2 regions of the Rhizobium sp. K33 genome follow, and region 2 is predicted to be linked to the other one. Evidence: predicted binding sites of a transcription regulator. Region 2 holds the regulator's gene; the other holds the start of a gene.

Region 1 (9,741 bases), 2.2 Mb from region 2:
CTGGTATGGACCGGATCAGCACGAGCCAGGGCAAGTTTGTTCTCTCCGGAGAGCCGCTGGCGACCATGGGTGAGAAAAGAGTGGCGAGCGCGACGGTATTGGCGCTGGAAACCGATCGGCCAACACTTTACATTGAACTTCGGAAAGACGGTAAACCGGTTGATTCCCGTCCCTGGTGGGCCGGAGGCGATTCTGGAAAGGCACAGAATGATACGTAGGGTCTCTCTTCTCCTCGTCGGCGCACTGATGGGCGCAACCGCGATGAGCGTCATCTATTCGGCAGGTGTTCCGGCGCAAGCGGCGGGCAATTCTACCTACAAGGAACTCTCGATCTTCGGCGACGTCTTCGAGCGCATCCGCGCCCAATACGTCACCCCGCCGGACGAGAACAAGCTGGTCGAAAGCGCCATCAACGGCATGCTGACCTCGCTCGACCCGCACTCGGTCTACATGAACGCCAAGGACGCGGCCGACATGCAGACCCAGACCCGCGGTGAATTCGGCGGCATCGGCATCGAAGTGACGATGGAAGAAGAACTGGTCAAGGTCATCACCCCGATCGATGACACGCCCGGCGCCAAGGCCGGCATCCTCGCCGGCGACTTCATCTCCGAGATCAACGGCGAAAGCGTTCGCGGTCTGAAGCTCGAAGAAGCCGTCGAAAAGATGCGCGGTGCCGTCAACACGCCGATCAAGCTGACCATCCTGCGTGAAGGCGCCGACAAGCCGCTCGACATCACCGTGACCCGCGAAATCATCCCGATCCGCGCCGTGAAGTCGCGCGTTGAAGGCGATGTCGGCTATCTCCGCGTCATCTCCTTCACCGAGAAGACCTATGACGACCTGGAAGCCGCGATCGAGAAGATCAAGAAGGAAGTGCCGGAAGACAAGCTGAAGGGCTTTGTCCTCGACCTTCGCCTCAACCCGGGCGGTCTGCTCGATCAGGCGATCTATGTTTCCGACGCCTTCCTGGAGCGCGGCGAAGTCGTTTCGACCCGCTCGCGCGATCCGCAGGATACCCGCCGCTTCAACGCAACGGCCGGTGATCTGACCGACGGCAAGCCGGTGATCGTCCTGATCAATGGCGGCTCGGCATCGGCGTCCGAAATCGTGGCCGGCGCCCTGCAGGACCTGAAGCGCGCGACGGTGCTCGGCACCCGCTCCTTCGGCAAGGGCTCCGTGCAGACCATCATCCCGATGGGCGACAAGGGTGCGCTGCGTCTGACAACGGCGCTCTACTACACCCCCTCGGGCAACTCGATCCAGGGAACCGGCATCGAGCCCGACATCAAGGTCGAGCAGCCGCTTCCGGAAGAGCTCCAGGGCAAGGTGCGCACCGAGGGCGAATCCTCGCTTCCGGGTCACATCAAGGGCCAGAACGAGAATGAAGAGGGCTCCGGCTCGGTCGCCTATGTGCCACCGGAAGCCAAGGACGACGTCCAGCTCAACTACGCGCTAGACCTGTTGCGTGGCGTGAAGACCGATCCGGCCTTCCCGGCAGACCCGCAAAAGGCGTCGCTGCAGTAAACCACTTGAAAATGGCCGCCCGCGTATCGATGATGCGCGGGCGGCCTCTTCGTATCTGGGCCGCCGGCATCACTGGAAATCGCGCATGGACCTTCATGCACCGCTCGGTCAAGAGCGAAAGGACAAACGCCGCGGCAGGTCACGCCTGCGCCTGTCCACCGTGTCTTCCGTATTTGCCGCTCTCGCTCTGCTCGGCCTGTCTGCCTGGACCTCGCTGGCGCCCATACCGCTTCAGAGCAATCCGCCGATCGGCCTCACACCGGCACCGCCGGAGCCCACGACCATCGCCAGCAGTCAGCCCGATCGCGATCCGACCGAGGCTCCGGCAGGCCTTGCGCCAAGCGGCCCTGATGACGGCGCCGTCATCCGCCGCACCACGACCGCAGACGGCAATGTCGTTACCACCTTCAGCCCCAATGCACGTCAGGGCCCGGTCGTCATAGACGCCAGCCGGACCCAGGACCCGCGGCTGGCAGGCCAGCCCAACGAGGACCTGATCGAGGTGACGGATGCCGGTGAACTCCCCACTGTCTCCGCATCGGGTCTGCGCCCTGTCGATTTTTACGCCCGCCCCTGGTCCGGCGCGCGCGGCACCCGCATCGCGATCGTGATCGGCGGCATCGGCCTCAGCCAGACCGGCAGCCAGAAGGCTGTCCAGGACCTGCCGGAGGACATCACGCTCGCCTTCGCCGCCACCGGCAACAGCCTGCAGCGCTGGATGCAGGAAGCCCGTCGCAAGGGCCACGAAATCCTGCTCCAGGTGCCCATGGAGCCCTTCGACTATCCGGCGATCGATCCCGGCCGCGGCACGCTGCTGGCCGAGAAGGCGGCCGCCAGCAATCTCGCCAATCTGCACCAGGCCATGGCCCAGATCACCAATTACACCGGCATCATGAACTATATGGGCGCCCGCTTCCTGTCCGATGACAAGGCCATGGACCCCGTCATGCGTGACATCGGCAAACGCGGCCTGATGTTCCTCGACGACGGCTCGACCGCCCGCTCGCTGTCAGGCGATTACGCCAAGGCGATCGGCTTCCCGCATGCCTATGCCGACGTGATGATCGACGCCCAGGTCGACCGTCAGGCGATCCTTGCTAAGCTCGACGAGTTGGAACGGATCGCAAGGCGCAATGGCCAGGCCATCGGCGTCGGGGCAGCCTTTGACGAAACCATTTCAGCGGTTGCCGAATGGCGCAACGAGGCCGTGGCCCGCGGCATCGAATTCGTCGGCGTTTCCGCTCTGGCGAACGAAAACACACCTTGAGGACATCATGACGAAGACCGGAACGACGAAGCCGCAGGTAAAGGCCGAGGATCTGCCCTATCGCCCCTGTGTCGGGATCATGGTGTTGAACCGGGAAGGACTTGTCTGGGCGGGCCGACGCATCCCCGAAGGCAATTCCGAATATGACGGTTCGCCGCAGCTTTGGCAGATGCCGCAAGGCGGCATCGACCCGGGCGAAGATCCGCTGCCGGCCGCCATGCGCGAGCTCTATGAGGAAACGGGCATCAAAACCGTCTCGCTGCTCGCCGAGGCCGGCCGCTGGATCAACTACGATCTGCCCGCCGAGCTGATCGGCATCGGCTTGAAGGGCAAGTTCCGCGGTCAGACCCAGCGCTGGTTCGCCTTCCGCTTCGAAGGCGACGAAAGCGAGATCGCCATCAACCCGCCCCCGGGTGGCCATGAGGCGGAATTCGACGCCTGGGAATGGAAGCCCATGCAGGACCTGCCCGGCCTGATCGTCCCCTTCAAGCGCGAGGTCTACGACCAGGTCGTCGCCGAATTCGCCCATCTGGCGGGGTAAGGTTCGCCCTCAGGCGTTTCGGAGGCCATGGGCCACGGCAAAGCCTTCATCCGCCCAGCCGGTCATGCCGCCGATCATGACCTTCACCTTCCGTCCAAGGCGGGCAAGGCGGAGCGCTGCCCGGTCGGTGCCGTTGCAATGCGGGCCGGCGCAATAGACGACGAAGAGTGTCTCCTCCGGCCATTCCGCCATGCGCCGCTCCGTCATCTTGCCATGCGGCAGGTTGATCGCGCCCGGCACATGTGCCCTTTCGAAGAGCTTCGGTCCCCGCACGTCGAGGAGAACGAAATCGGCCTCACCGCGGCTCATCACCTCATGCACGTCCCAGCAATCCGTTTCGAAGGCGAGCCGCGCGGCATAATGCGCTTCGACAAGGGCAGGATCGGCGGCAGGGATTTTGGTGACGAGGCTTGGCATGGGTGGCTCCTTTCGATTTCGGATATCGGGAACTTGCTTTTTCCTGCCGTTTGGCGAAATTGGCGCAGATGACAACATGCGTAAAGATCACGCCAAATGCCCGCACCGATTTCGCCTTTCTCCGCCTCCATGCTGACCGGCCCCAGGGTCGTCACGCTCGCCTATGACGGGCTCTGCACCTTCGAATTCGGGGTCGCCGTCGAGGTCTTCGGCCTCGCCCGTCCGGAGATGGGCAATGGCTGGTACCGCCAAGCCACCGCCGCGATCGAGCCGGGGCCTTTGCGGGCGGCCGGTGGCCTGACCGTCACCGCGGCGGGAGGGCTGGAGCTTCTGGACGAAGCGGACCTCATCGTCGTGCCCGGCTGGCGCGGCATCGATGAAGCCGTCCCGGTTACGCTTGTCGATGCCTTGCGCGGCGCCCATGCGCGCGGCGCGCGTCTGATGTCGCTCTGTTCGGGTGTTGCAGTGCTCGCCGCAACCGGCCTTCTCGATGGTCGGCACGCGACCACGCATTGGCGCTATGCCGATGCCATCAGCTCCCGCCATCCACTGATCCGCCTCGATCCGGATGTGCTCTACGTCGATGAAGGCGAAATCCTCACCGCTGCCGGCAGTGCAGCAGGGATCGATCTCTGCCTGCATGTGGTGCGCCGGGATTTCGGAGCAGAGGCCGCCAACAGCGTCGCCCGCCGTCTGGTGGTCCCGCCCCATCGCGAGGGCGGGCAGGCGCAGTTCATTGTCAGGCCGGTTCCGCAGGACCGCGAGGGCAAGAGGCTCGGACCGCTCATCGACTGGATCGACCGCAACCTGCAGCGGGAGATCACGCTCTCCGAAATGGCAACCCGCGCCGGCATGAGCGCGCGCACCTTCCAGCGGCGCTTCCGCGATCTGACCGGCAACAGCCCGGGCGAGTTTCTCCTCGCCCGCAGGCTGCGCCATGCCTGCGATCTGTTGGAGCGCCAAGCAGCACTCTCGCTCGATGACATCGCGCTTGCCGCAGGTTTCGGCACGCCGGCCACGCTCCGCCACCATTTCCGGACCCGGCTTGCGACGAGCCCGACGGCCTATCGGGCCCGCTTTGGCCATGCGAACTGAGACCGGCGCGCGACAGCGAGGCGATCATTTGACCGCCGAATTGCCGCCGTCGGCGTAAAGGGCGGAGCCGGCAACGAAACTGCCCATGGGCCCGGCGAGGAAGAGGGCGGCAGCGGCGATCTCCTCCGGTTCTGCAATGCGTTTCAGGGCATGCAGGGAGGCCGCCCAATCCTTCTGCGCCTGATCCCCGGCCATCGCCGTATCCGTTCCGCCCGGCAGCAGGGCATTGGCCCTGACACCCACTGCCGCATAATCCGCGGTGATCCCTTTGACGAGGCCCATCAGTCCAGCCTTCGCCGCACCATAGGCAGCCATCCCAGGCAGGCCGACACTGGTGCCAACGAAGCTGGACACGAAGACAAGCGCGCCGCCGCCACCTTCGAGCATGGCCGGGATCTGCACCCGCGCCGCCAGAAAGGCGGAGGTGAGATTGCCGCTGAGCACGGCATGCCAGCTGTCGGGATTAAGGTCTGCAAGAGGCGCGATCTGCCCCACGGTGCCGGCATTGTTGATCGCAATGTCGAGCCGGCCGAAACGCTCAAGCGCCGTTTCAACCAGCCGCACATGCGTGTCGGCCAGTGTCACGTCTCCGGGGATGGCCGCAGCCTGGCCACCATCCCTTCGGATCTCCTCCGCCACGCTTTCGAGGGCGTCGACGCCGCGCGCGTTTAAGACGACACTGGCGCCCTCTCTGGCAAACAGGCGTGCCGTTGCCCGTCCGATGCCGGATGAGGCACCGGTGATGATGGCAACCTTGCCGTGAAGACTCGTCATGATCAAAACCTCCGTGATTGGGAGGTCGGTGATAGGCGAACGCCAATGCTCGACCCACCCGTTTCCTGCGGGCAGGCTGCATCGGTCGGAAAAAATGAGAGCGAGGGCGTTACCGCTCGGCGGCAGCGGCTTCTTCGGCGCTTTCTTCGATCCGCTCCATATCGTCGTCGGACAGACCGAAATGATGGCCGATCTCGTGAATCAGCACATGGGTGATGATGTCGCCGAGCGTCTCTTCGTTTTCGGCCCAATAGTCGAGGATCGGGCGACGATAGAGAATGATCCGGTTCGGCATCAGGCCGGTTTCCATCGAAAACCGCTCCGAGATCCCGCGTCCTTCGAACAGGCCGAGCAGGTCGAAGGGCGTTTCCAGCGCCATGTCCTCGAACACTTCGTCGGTGGGGAAATCGGTGATCTCGATGATCAGATCCTTGGTGAGATCACGGAATTCCTGCGGCAGATGGCCATAGGCCTCGATCGCCAGCGACTCGAATGTGCTGATCGTCGGGGCATGTCGTTCGCGCCAATCCTCGCTCTGGTCTATGCGGGCCATGGATACTCCTTAACTGCCGAACATATAGGGGTTTTGCCGCGCCATTTCGAGAGTGAATTCAGTCAAGGAATAAATTCTTATTTGAATCCGGTTGACTCTTTCCTGAAGCTCTGGAATCCATAGGAACAAATAGAGAACAATTCATCAGGAGAGATCGTCATGGGCGAGAGCCCTCAGGCGCGTGAGACGCTTTTTGCCTTGCGGGAAGCCATTGCCCGGATCGAGGGAAAGCCGGACCATGTCGCGCGCACGGCCGCATCCACGGCCGCATCATTGCATCCGCAAAGCGGCAATGGCGCGCTTGAGGGCGATCGCAAGGATCTGTTCGACGGCCTGATGAACCAGATGCTGGCGCCGGGAAACCTGATCGAGATGCGCGGACGACGGCTGCAGCAGGCCGGCGCCGTGATGGGCTTCGGTCTGGCGCTGGCCCTCATGAGCGCTGAGAAGGACAGGGGAGCAAGGCAGCGCCTGCTGTTCATTGCCGATCCGCATGTCGTGCGCGAGGCCGGCCTCGCCTATGCGCCCGGCCTTCTCGATTTCGGCCTGTCATCGGCAACGCTGGTGCATGCCATGCCGCGCCGCATCGAGGATGCGCTGTGGCTAGTCGAGGCAGCACTCGCCTCCCGCGCCTTTTCGGCCATTCTCCTGGAAGTACACGGCAATCCAAAGAAATTCGGCCTCACCGAGAGCCGGCGCATGAGCCTCAAGGCACGCGCCACCGGTGGCAGGCTGATCCTCCTCCGGCAGGCCGGCGAAGAGGAGGCCTCCAGCGCTCTTCTTCGCCTGTCTGTCGAACCCGCGCCAGCGGCGGCGCGAACTCTCGCAGACGGATCCCTGCTGGGCGGCAGCATCGGGTCACCAGTCTTTCGCATCACCCTTGAGAAATCCCGCATTCCGGGCTCACCCGAACTCACTCTGGAGTGGAATTCCGATGACCGCCGCCTTCGCCTTTTCGAACAGTTCGCATCCTCAAGCCTCGGATCGTCGCATTCTGTCGCTCTTTTTCCCAAGGCTTCCGACCGACCGCATCGCCCGGCGCCGCTGGGGTCTCTCCTGGCGTTTGCCCCCCGCCTCGACCGCGCCTCCTGAGCGCGCGCCCTTCGTCTGCGCGGGTCGCATCGCCAATGCCATGCGCATCACGGCACTGGACGAGGCGGCGGAAAGCCTGGGCCTTCGAGTGGGACAGGGCCTGGCGGAGGCACGCGCCATTTGCGCCAAACTCGATGTAATCGAAGCGGATCCAGCCGCTGACCGCGCGCTCCTGGAAGCGATCGCCGACTGGTGCGATCGCTACACACCACTGGTCGCGCTCGACGGTGAGGACGGCCTGATGCTGGATATCACCGGCTGCGCCCATCTCTTCGGCGGCGAGGAGCGGCTGATCCGGGATGTCGATCATCGGCTCACCGCCTTCGGTTTCGCCGTCCGCATTTCGGTCGGCCCGACACCGGGCCTCGCCCGGGCCTGCAGCCGCTTCGGCCGGCCACAGCGTGTCGCGCCATCGGACATGGCTGCAGCCCTCGCCCCCCTCCCCATCGCCGCCTTGAGGCTTGAAACACAGACCGTCATGGACCTCGCCCGCGTTGGGCTGAAGACCATCGCCGATCTGCTGGCAGCCCCCCGGCCGCCGATCACGCGCCGCTTCGGCTCCGGCCCCATGCTCCGCCTCGATCAGGCACTCGGCCGGGAAGGCGAACCGATCTCGCCTCGGCGTCATCTGCCGCTTCTCTCGGCCGAGCGTCGCCTCGCCGAGCCGATCATGACCGAGGATCAGGTTCTCGATCTCGCCGGTCGTCTGGCCGCGGGTCTCAAGACATCGCTCGAAGCCCGCGGCGAGGGTGGTCGCCTGTTCGAACTCTTGGTGTTTCGCGTCGATGGCCGCGTCTTCCGCATCGAGGTCGGCGCCTCTGCACCACTGCGCGACGCCACCCGCATCCGCGCCCTCTTCGAAGAGCGGCTCAGCGTTTTGCAGGATGAACTCGATGCCGGCTTCGGTTTCGAACTCGTGCGCCTCAACGTTCTCCTGAGTGAGAACTTCGACGATGCCCAGCCGGCTTTGGCAGACGAGACGAACGACCGGGAGGATCTCACCCGCTTCCTCGACCAGGTTGCCGCCCGCTTGGGCGAGCGGGCGCTGCGCCTGCCCGTCTCGCTGGCCAGCCATTGGCCGGAACGGGCAACGCTGCATGCCCCCGTCAGCGACGCATCGGGATCCCTCGATCTTGTCCCATCCCAGACACAGAAGGCGGCCCGGACGGTCCGAGGCCTTCGCCCCCTGCGCCTGCTCGATCGGCCCGAGGAAGTGGAGGTCATGTCCGCCGTCCCCGATGGTCCGCCGGCCAGCTTTCGCTGGCGGCGCGTACAGCGGCGTGTTCTCAGGGCGGAAGGGCCGGAGCGCCTTGCGCCGGAATGGTGGGTGGATGACGAGGATTCACCGCCGCGCGATTATTTTCGCATCGAGGACACCGAAGGCCAGCGCTTCTGGCTCTATCGCGAGGGCCTCTATGAACGACGCACCGTCAGGCCGAGCTGGTTCCTCCAGGGCTTCTTCGCGTGAGGCATGAGCCATGACCGTTCAGCCCTTTTACGAGATCGGATTGCGCAGCAACTTTTCCTTCCTGGATGGGGCATCCCATGCCGAGGAACTGGTGGAGCGCGCACTCCTTCTCGGTCTCTCGGGTCTTGGCCTTGCGGATCGAAACACGGTCGCCGGCGTGGTGCGCCTGCATGCCTCCGCCAAGCTGAACGGCCTGGAATTCCGCCCCGGAGCGCGGCTCGTCTTTGACGACGACACGCCGGAATTGCTTGCCTATCCAATGAACCGGAAAGGATGGGGCAATCTCTGCCGCATGCTGAGCCAGGGCAATCTGCGCTCGAAGAAGGGGGTCTGCACCCTGTGGCAGGCGGATCTTCTGGAATGGTCCGGGGATCTTCTCTTCGTGGCCATGCCGCCTTCGCTGCCCGAAACCGCCGATGTCCAGACTTTCGAGACCCGTCTGGCCCCCATCCGCGCCCAGCTGGAAGGCCGCCTCTACCTTGCTCTGACACCCCGCTACGACGGTTTCGACCAGAAGACCTTCGCCGAACTCGGCGGGATCGCCGACCGTCTCGGCCTGCCGCTGATCGCCACGAATGACGCGTTTTACCACGCGCCGGACCGCAAACCCGTTGCCGATGTCGTCGTCGCGATCCGCGAGCATCTGCCGATCGCCGAAGCCGGTCTGCGCCTGCATGCCCATGCCGAACGGCATTTGAAGAGCCCGGCCGAAATGGCCCGTCTGCTGCGCGCCTGGCCCGAAGCGCTCGACAACAATATACGCTTCTTTAGCCGGCTGAATTTTTCGCTGGACGAGCTGTCGCATCAGTATCCCGACGAGATCTTCGATGGCGAATCCCCGGCCCGCGCGCTGCGCCGCCTGACCTATGAGGGCGCCCGCAAACGCTATGGGGACGACATTCCGAAGAAGGTCCTGGGTCTCCTGGACTATGAGCTGAAACTCATCGCGGAAAAACGCTACGAGCCCTACTTCCTGACCGTCTACCGGATCGTCTGCCATGCCCGAG
Region 2 (9,741 bases):
CAGAAGCGAAATGAACGAAATCTAATCGATTTAAACTGCAACTGTCGGCGGCGCTTCCGGTTCAACCGATTGAAGCGCCGCCAACGAGGGTCACGCAGCCTTGGCGATGTCGTCGAAGGCAATCAGTTTTTCCAGCAGCCGGCGCATGTCGGTGATCTTGACCATGTTCGGGCCATCGGACGGCGCGTCGTCCGGATCCTGGTGCGTCTCGATGAAAAGGCCGCCTACGCCGACGGCAACAGCCGCGCGGGCCAGCGTCTCGACAAATTCGCGCTGACCACCCGAGGAGCCGCCCTGCCCGCCCGGCTGCTGGACCGAATGGGTGGCATCGAAGACGACAGGCGCACCCATGGCCGCCATGATCGGCAGCGAGCGCATGTCGGAGACGAGCGTGTTGTAGCCGAAGGACGCGCCGCGCTCGCAGAGCAGGACATTCGGGTTGCCGGTGCCGGTGATCTTGTTCAGAACGTTCTTCATGTCCCAAGGTGCCAGGAACTGGCCCTTCTTGACGTTGATCGCACGGCCGGTCTTGGCCGCCGCCACGAGAAGATCCGTCTGGCGGCAGAGGAAGGCCGGGATCTGCAGGACATCAACGGTCGGGGCGACCGCTGCGCATTGCTCTTCCGTGTGGATGTCGGTGAGGACGGGAACGCCGAACTCCTTCTTGATATCAGCAAAGACTTCCATTGCCTTTTCGAGGCCAATGCCGCGCTCGGCAGACAGCGAAGTGCGGTTCGCCTTGTCGAAAGAGGACTTGTAGACCAGGCCGAGGCCAAGCTCCTTGCAGAGTTCGACAAGCTGTCCGGCGATCATGAAGGCATGATCGCGACTTTCCATCTGGCAGGGGCCAGCGATCAGGGCGAAGCGGCCCTTCTGGGAGAAAACCGCCTTGGCCGAACCTTCACCGACCACGACTTCCGAATTGGGAGAAACGCTCATTTCAACTCCTCGAAGGCGAAGGTGACGCCTTGTCCTTTTTCCGGCGCGACAACGAGGCGCGCGCCAATCTTCTGATAGCCGACGCCATTAGCAGCGAGGGCTGCTTCTGTCACGCCGAGATCGGGAACGGCCACCACCACCGCCGCGCCGCGGAGACCGCGTTCAGTCTGGCCTAGCTTAACACCATAATGGGCCGAGAACCCCTCCGGCGTCAGAACATCAACGACCGCGTTCGTGGTGTTGAGGGACATGCCGAAGGAATGGGCCGTCACATCCCGCTGGTCGAGAACCGTTTCCAGGAAATACTGGAAGTCGCTCGGATTTTCCTCCACCAGAACGATCCGCGCGAGGCCCGCCGCACCATTGGCATGGACCAGAAGCGCGCCGCGATCGGCAGGGATCGGGTTCACGCGCTGGCAGCTGAAGGCGAAGAAGTCCGGCGCCCGGAGATCTGCCGCGAAGGCGAGCCGGAACGAACCTTCCGCCGTCCGCCCATCGGGAAACCGGAACTGCCGCGAGAAAGAGAGGATGGGACCGGCGCTCATCCCCTCGTCGCGGTAGAGCTGATCATCGGCTACCGCATCATCCGACTTGACGATGAGGGCGGACAAGCCTTCGCCGTGCCGGAAGCGAAAAGCCTGGTCGCGCGCCACGAACACATTGCCCGTGCGCGCTGCTTCCAGGCAGTCCTCGCGGCTCCCGACAGCCAGCGGCTCCAGATAGGTATCATCGGCGAAAAAGACGCAGGCATTTTCAGTGCCGAAGGGATGGCGTGCGTCGGTTGCGACGGTGAAGCCCAGCAGGCTCAGTCTCTCCCGGCTGGTCTCAAGATCGGTCACGGGCAGGACGAGATGATCGATCGCCCGCGGGCCAGACATGGAATTGGACATCATGGTTTCCTGTTTTCGGGCAAGATTTAGGAACTGCGCGATGGGCTTGAAAGGGCAGCGACCGCCTGTCGTAGCGCGTCGATTTCCTGGCGGGTTTCGCGCAACTCCGTCAGGACCTGCTCGTCGATCTTGTGATGCAGCGCCAGGACTTCAATCTCCGCCTTCAGGTTGATCTCGTAATCCTTCGCCGCCATGAAGCGATCACGCTCGGCCTGTCGGTTCTGGCTCATCATGATGATCGGCGCCTGGATGGCGGCCAACATGGAGAGGAGCAGGTTGAGGAAGATGAAGGGATAGGGATCGAGCGAGCGCGTCGCGAGAATCACCGTGTTCAGGATGACCCAGGCCGCGAGGAACACGAGGAAGCCGATGATGAAGCCCCAGGAGCCGCCGATCCGGGCGATGCCGTCCGCGAGGCGCTGACCGAAAGTGGCATGCGCGAGAAAATCCTCGCCGGCATTGGTCGAGACCGTCCGGCGCTCCCGCGCGCGTTTCAATACCTTCTTCTCCGCCGAGGACAGATCCGCCGCAGACTTACCCAGTAGAAGCTTTTCGATATCCTTCAGCATGCCGATGCGTCCTTGCGCGTGGATAGAGCCGCCACCTGCCTTGATGCCGCTCGACTGCGGCGAAATCGGCTCGTGTCAGTTCTATTTCTGCCGCCTATCGCATTTTCTCACCGGCTCTTCACGGAAATTTATCCCCTTGCGGAACACAAATGGAACAGATAGTGTCTGTTCTGGATTTGTTTCACCCTAGGGGCACCGCATATGCTGACGCGCAAGCAACAGGAACTGCTTCTTTTCATCCACGAGCGGATGAAAGAATCGGGCGTCCCGCCTTCCTTCGACGAGATGAAGGATGCGCTGGACCTCGCATCGAAATCCGGCATCCATCGCCTGATCACGGCGCTCGAGGAACGCGGCTTCATCCGCCGTTTGCCGAACCGCGCCCGCGCGCTCGAAGTGATCAAGCTTCCGGAGGCCTATTCACCGAGTATCCAGCCCCGCCGCGGCTTTGCCCCAAGCGTAATCGAAGGCAGCCTCGGCAAGACCCCGCCGGCGCCAACGCTGAGCAAACCGCCGGTCGAGGACAACAGCTCTTCCATTTCGGTGCCGGTCATGGGGCGGATTGCCGCTGGTGTGCCGATCTCGGCGATCCAGAACAACACGCATGACATCACGGTGCCCGCCGAGATGATCGGATCCGGGGATCACTATGCGCTCGAGGTCAAGGGCGATTCGATGATTGAGGCCGGCATTCTCGACGGCGACACGGTCATCATCCGCAACGCGTCCAATGCCAATCCCGGCGACATCATCGTGGCCCTCGTCGACGACGAAGAGGCAACGCTGAAGCGGTTCCGCCGTCGGGGTGCATCGATCGCTTTGGAGGCCGCAAACCCCGCCTACGAGACACGCATCTTCCCGCCGGACCGCGTCAAGATCCAGGGCAAGCTGGTCGGTCTCATTCGCCGCTATCACTGAGATCAGCGGCGGACGTTGGAGGCGTCGGTTCGGTTGGTCCCTGCCCTCGTGATGGGACGCCGTGTCGGGAGGCGGTCGACGCCGTGCGCCAGTCGTAGAGCCGGTGCGCCGTCCATGGTCTCGGCGCGCCGTCGAAGGATGACCTGACCATCAGTTTGTCAGGATTATCAGCGAGGCCGAAGACCTCGACCGCACCTGAGGCTCTGAGGCTTGTTTGTGAAAACAAGGTAGCGCCCGACCGGCAGGCTGTCATTCGGGTCCGTGCGGCAAGGACAACGATGCTTGCGCGATCACAGGCGAGGCCCAGAAGATCCGAGCGATCGATGGTGATCAGCAGTTTCCCGGTCGAGAGCTTCAAGACACAAGCCTGCTTGATGCAGACAAACCGGGTCGCCTGGGCTGCCGATGTGAGACGGTCGAAAGCGGCCTCCGCCTCTCTGGTCTGCACATCCGTCCACTCCTCGCCGATGCGCCAGTCCGGTGCCGGCGGCAGAGTTTCCGTGAGCATGCGAGGTGCGGTCGCAGCTTCATGCCCGAGCACCGGCTTCCATTGATCGAAGACAAAGGCCGGCGGGCGTAGTCTGTTGGTCGCGAAGCCTGATGTTTCCCCTGTGCCGGTCCAGACGCCGACGAGACGGCCGTCCTCGCTGATCATCAGCTCGCCAATCGATCTCGGTGCGGCCAGCCATGTCGCCGCCACCGTGACGGCGATCAACGCGGTGCCGGCATGCTTCAGGCGCGTGCGCAGCAAGGTCAGCAGCAACATCCCGGCAACAGTGCCAGGCAGAAACAAGAGGGGCAGACGCGGGAAGACATAGCCGCCGCCCCAGCCTGCCACCGTGTGCGCGACCTGCAGGACCAATTCGAGCCCCTGCCCCATGATCCAGAAGAAGGGCGCGTCGAGACCGAATGGCATCAGCAGCATGGCGATGAAGCCCGCCGGCATTACGACCAGCGAGATCAGGGGCATGGCGGCGAGATTGGCCTCCAGGCCATGGGTCGACAGGCGGTGGAAATGGGTGATGGCAAAGACTGCGGTGGCAAGCCCACCGATCAGCGAGGTCGCGAGCGTTCCACCGACGAAAGCAGCACCTCCGGCTGCCACGCGCCAGCCGAGGCCGCGGGCCGGCGGCAGGATCGCCCGCGGTCGGGCGCGCCAGCCGGCATAGCCTGCGATAAGCCCCGCGGTCGCTGCAAACGACATCTGGAAACTGGGTCCCATGACCGTCGACGGCTGCAGGCAAAGGATCGCGGTTGCCGCCAGCGCAAGATTGCGCAGGCTGATCGCGGGTCTGTCGAAGAGCACGGCAACCAGCATGATTGCTGTCATCAGATAGGCTCGCAGGGCCGAGACCTGATAGCCGGAGATCAACACGTATCCTGTTGTTGCAAGAAGCGCTCCGACAGCCGCGATTTTCTTGATTGGGTAACGCGCCGCGAGCACCGGCGCCAGACAGAGCAGCCCGCGAAGTCCAACGAAGAAAATCCCGGCCGCAAGCGCCATGTTGAGGCCCGAGATCGCCGTGATATGGGCGAGACCGGAGACCCGCAGAGCTTCCGTCGCCTCCTCGGACATGGACCGGCGTTCGCCCGTGATGATCGACGCTGCGAAGGCGCCGGGATCACCGGGCAGGATGCTTCGAATGCGGTTCGATATCTGGTCCCTGAGCGAGAAGAGTGCAGCATCGAATCGGGTGGAGAAACCGAGCTCGACCTCCATGTCTGCCGGCTCTCGGCTGGGCGGGCCCAGGAAGAAACCGACGGCACCGATGCCGGAAAAATAGCTTTGAAAGGCAAAGTCGTTGAGGCCAGGAAGCGCGGGTCCTGACGGAAGCGACAGGCGTGCCCGGCCGGTCAGGCGGTCGCCGATGGATGCAGGGACGTGTCTGCTGCGGGCCAGGAGGTTTGCCCGCACAGGCGGACGTCGCACCGTCGGTTCCACCGTTGACGTGATCCTCAGCGTGTAGCGCCATTCCCCGGTGGCACCCTGCTCTCTCCGCTCGACGACTCCCGTTACCGTGGTCACCAGTGGCTGATCAAGGATGACGGTCGCCAGCCGCCGCGTCTCCCATTCGGCGCATAGCATGCCCGCGACAAGCAGACAGGCGGCTCCAACGGACGCGTGAACCACCGTATCGCGGGTTGCGAGCAGGAGGGCGACCGCCAGAAGTGCAAGGGCCGGGCCAAGGACGATTGCCGCGGGCGGGCTCTCGATGCTGAACCAGAGTGCAGCACCGGCACCAAGGCAGACGGGCACGAAGAGGAAAAGATGTCCATGGTGCACCTCCTCGCTCACCGACCGTCTCACGGCGAGGTGCAGGCGCGCCAAACGGTCGCGGGCCTTCACAACCAGACCGGCTCCGGTGAGACGTTGTGGTGGTCGCGGATCAAGCGGGCGCAGGCTATCCGTTCGCGCCAGCCTCTCCGCCTGCACGAGCTCTCCGCCCCCCTGCCTTTCTGCCACGTCCACCATATGGTTTGCCCGGCCGGACACGCCCCATCCGCATCCAGGATAGGCCAAAACCGAAAGCAATCAAAGCGTGTAGAGCGGAGCGATTCTGCCGCCTATCCGGGCTTCAAACGATTAGAACCGATCGGTTCGATTGTTGCCGTTTTCGCGACGCACAATTTGCCCTTTGGATAGCTTGGCATTAACTTCGGTATCATATAGCTACATCACACGCTTAACCGATGGCGGCTTTTTCAAGACGCCTTCCCGCCAATACCGGAGGATCAGCATGACGGACAAAAGCGCTTCTTTGAAACTCGGGGACAAGACGGTCGACCTGAGCGTCAAGGCCGGCACGATCGGCCCTGACGTCATCGACATCGGCGCCCTTTACAAGCACACGGGTACGTTTACCTACGATCCGGGCTTTACGTCCACGGCATCCTGCGAGTCCAAGATCACCTATATCGACGGCGACGAAGGCACGCTTCTGCACCGCGGCTATCCGATCGAGCAGCTTGCCGAAAAGGGCGACTTCCTGGAAGTCTGCTACCTCCTGCTCTACGGCGAATTGCCGACGGCAGCGCAGAAGAAGGACTTCGACTATCGCGTCACGCACCACACTATGGTGCACGAGCAGATGACCAAGTTCTTCTCCGGTTATCGTCGTGACGCCCATCCGATGGCTGTCATGGTCGGCACCGTCGGCGCGCTCTCCGCCTTCTATCACGACTCGACCGACATCACGGATCCGCATCAGCGCATGGTCGCCTCGCTGCGCATGATCGCCAAGATGCCGACGATCGCCGCGATGGCCTATAAGTATCACGTCGGCCAGCCCTTCGTTTACCCGAAGAACGACCTCGACTACGCCTCCAACTTCCTGCGCATGTGCTTTGCCGTGCCTTGCGAAGAATATAAGGTGAACCCGGTTCTGGCGCGCGCCATGGACCGCATCTTCATCCTGCATGCCGATCACGAGCAGAATGCATCGACCTCGACCGTGCGCCTCGCCGGCTCGTCGGGTGCGAACCCGTTCGCCTGCATCGCAGCCGGCATCGCCTGCCTCTGGGGTCCTGCCCATGGTGGCGCGAACGAGGCGGCTCTCAACATGCTGATGGAAATCGGCTCGGTCGACCGCATTCCGGAATATATCGCCAAGGCCAAGGATAAGAACGATCCGTTCCGCCTGATGGGCTTCGGCCACCGGGTCTACAAGAACTACGACCCGCGCGCCAAGATCATGCAGAAGACGATGTATGAGGTTCTGGAAGCGACCGGTCACGGCGACGACCCGCTGATGAAGGTGGCGCTCGAGCTCGAAAAGATCGCGCTCAACGACCCCTACTTCATCGAGAAGAAGCTCTACCCGAACGTCGACTTCTACTCCGGCATCACGCTGCGTGCGCTCGGCTTCCCGACGACCATGTTCACCGTTCTCTTCGCGCTCGCCCGCACCGTCGGCTGGATCGCGCAGTGGAACGAAATGATCGAAGATCCGCAGCAGCGTATCGGTCGTCCGCGCCAGCTCTACACCGGCGCCCCGAAGCGCGACTACAAGCCGCTTTCGGACCGCTGAGTCCATTCCACATTTTGACACATCGAGAAGGCCGGCTCTGTCCGGCCTTCTTGCGTTTCGGGTCTCGGGACGGACGCTTTTGCGGCTCAAGCCGGTCAAACTCCCCGTGATGGATCCGCATTTCGCCGCTCCACGCCTTCAATTCCCGAAAGCTTTGTTCTAAGGAAGTCAACCTGCTTCGTCCCGGACGAAGATTTACAATGAGGTTTATGCGTCCCGATGCTCGTCTTCTTGAGAAAAGCTTCCCAAACCCTGTTCGCCAAGATCTTGCTTTTGCTGCTCGTCGTGTCCTTCGGCGTCTGGGGCGTCTCTGCCTCGCTGTTCAGCAATACGTCGGATACCGTGGTTGCCGTGGGTGACCAGACCGTCTCGTCCAACGACTTCGCCTTTGCCTATCAGCGGCAGGTCGCGGATATGAGCAGCCGGTTCGGGATGCAGCTCACCACCGAACAGGCACGTGCCTTCGGCATCGAAGCGCAGGTATTCTCGCAGCTTGCCGCCGGCGCGGCTCTCGACCAGCTCGCTGCCGACATGAATCTCGGTCTGTCCCAGGACCGCCTCGCCCAGCTGATTGCCGAGGATCCGGCCTTCAAGAACGCGGCCGGCAATTTCGATCGCGCCCTATTCTCGTCTCGCCTGCGCAGCGCAGGTCTGCGCGAGGACGACTATATCGAGGAGCGCTCGAAGGTCGCCATCCGGAGCCAGATCGTCGACGCCACGGCAGACGGTTTCGTCGCGCCAAAGGTGCTGGTAGATGCGCTCAAGACCTATCGTTACGAAAACCGTGACATCAACTATCTGCTGCTGACCAACGCCAATATCGAGCCGGTCAAGGCACCCGACGACGCAACGCTCGCCGCCTGGTTTGAGACCACCAAGTCCGGCTACCGCGCGCCGGAATATCGCAGCTTCAACTATGTGAAGCTCGAGCCTTCCGACATCGCCGATACGGCTGCCATCACCGACGAGCAGATCCGTGAAGACTATGAGCGCCGCAAGTCTTCCTACGAGATTGCCGGCACCCGTACGATCGAGCAGCTCTCGTTCGAAAGCCGCGAAATGGCGGAAGCCGCCCTGCAGGAACTGCAGAACGGCACCAGCTTCGACCAGCTGGTCGCAGACCAGGGCAAGACGGCCGGCGACGTGCTGCTGGGTGATTTCACCCGAGACCGCCTCCCCGACCCGGCTCTCGCCGAAGCAGCCTTTGCCGTGACGACCGAGGGCGGCACGACGCCGGTGGTCGAAGGTGCTCTTGGGCCCGTCATCCTGCGGATCACCAACATCAAGGAAGGCCGCACGCAGCCGCTCGAAGAGGTCAAGGAACAGATCCGCGAAGCGCTTGCCGAATCTGCCGCGATCGCGGACCTCACCGCCGTCCATGACCAGTTCGAAGACCTCCGTGCCGGTGGCTCGACGCTCAAGGAAGCCGCCGACCAGCTGAAGCTGACGACATCGACGGTCACGGACATCGATCGCCGCGGCCTCGACAACCGCGAGACAGAGGTCGCCGGCATTCCGGAGCGTGACAAGCTGCTGACGGAGGTGTTCCGCACGGAGATCGGCGTCGAGGCGCTGCCGGTCAACATGGGCAGCAACGGCTTCATCTGGTTCGAAGTCACCGATATCAAGCCGGAGCGCGACAGGGAACTCGCGGAAGTGCGCGAGAAGGCTGTCGCCGACTGGACTGCAGAGCAGCAGCGCATTGCGCTCGGCGCCAAGGCGGAGAGCCTGCGCAAGCGAATCGCCGACGGCGAAAAGCTCGAAGATATCGCGACTGAACTCGGTCTCGCCGTCGAAAGCAAGGCGGGCATTACCCGCCGCAGCGAGGATGCGGTGCTCGGCCCGACCGCGGTCACGGCGGCTTTCTCCGGCCCGCAGGGCACGGTTGTCACGGCATCCGGCGCTGATCCCTCCACGCAGATCCTGATGACGGTGACTGCCGTGCGTGATCAGCCCACGGGCGGCGTGCCGCTCACGGATGATGCGCAGATCGCCCAGGTTGCCAATGCAGCCGGTGACGACATCCTCGACCAGATGGTGGGGCAGTTGCAGTCGGAATACGGCGTGACGATCAATCAGGCGCTGGCCCAGCAGGCCATCGTCCGATAAGTCCGGCCAGAGGGGGAGCGGTAGAATGTCCGGGTTGAAGCCCTTCATCGCCAAGATCGCCACGCGCCAGCCGCTCACGCGGCAGGAGGCGAGCGACGCTTTCGAGATCCTGATGTCGGGCGAAGCCAGCATGGCCCAGGTGGGCGGCTTCCTGATGGGCCTGCGCGTGCGCGGCGAGACCGTCGATGAGATCGCCGGCGCCGTGTCTATCATGCGGCAGAAGATGGTGCCGGTGGATGCACCGGACGATGCAATCGACATTGTGGGCACCGGTGGCGATGGCACCAA

What was found. The regulator LexA, encoded in region 2, represses DNA repair genes until DNA is damaged. The targets are predictions, from matches to a motif close to TGTTCNNNNTGTGTTCNG.
Region 1: M1E12_RS18575 (ImuA family protein) is a predicted target of LexA. The motif match lies at 6,296-6,313, and genes of this name have one in related genera.

What each region holds. Positions count from the first base shown of each region.
Region 1 is NZ_CP096478.1:3,846,391-3,856,131, forward strand. Features, by position in the region: gene M1E12_RS18535 (murein hydrolase activator EnvC family protein) at 1-218, shown strand, start outside; gene M1E12_RS18540 (S41 family peptidase) at 208-1,527, shown strand; gene M1E12_RS18545 (divergent polysaccharide deacetylase family protein) at 1,613-2,794, shown strand; gene M1E12_RS18550 (RNA pyrophosphohydrolase) at 2,802-3,335, shown strand; gene M1E12_RS18555 (rhodanese-like domain-containing protein) at 3,345-3,752, opposite strand; gene ftrA (transcriptional regulator FtrA) at 3,849-4,847, shown strand; gene M1E12_RS18565 (SDR family oxidoreductase) at 4,872-5,621, opposite strand; gene M1E12_RS18570 (metallopeptidase family protein) at 5,731-6,174, opposite strand; gene M1E12_RS18575 (ImuA family protein) at 6,334-7,266, shown strand; gene M1E12_RS18580 (Y-family DNA polymerase) at 7,307-8,734, shown strand; gene M1E12_RS18585 (error-prone DNA polymerase) at 8,745-9,741, shown strand, end outside.
Region 2 is NZ_CP096478.1:1,507,290-1,517,030, reverse strand. Features, by position in the region: gene kdsA (3-deoxy-8-phosphooctulonate synthase) at 91-939, opposite strand; gene M1E12_RS07605 (VOC family protein) at 936-1,829, opposite strand; gene M1E12_RS07600 (DUF1003 domain-containing protein) at 1,856-2,398, opposite strand; gene lexA (transcriptional repressor LexA) at 2,600-3,316, shown strand; gene M1E12_RS07590 (ComEC/Rec2 family competence protein) at 3,297-5,612, opposite strand; gene gltA (citrate synthase) at 6,055-7,344, shown strand; gene M1E12_RS07580 (peptidylprolyl isomerase) at 7,564-9,453, shown strand; gene trpD (anthranilate phosphoribosyltransferase) at 9,479-9,741, shown strand, end outside.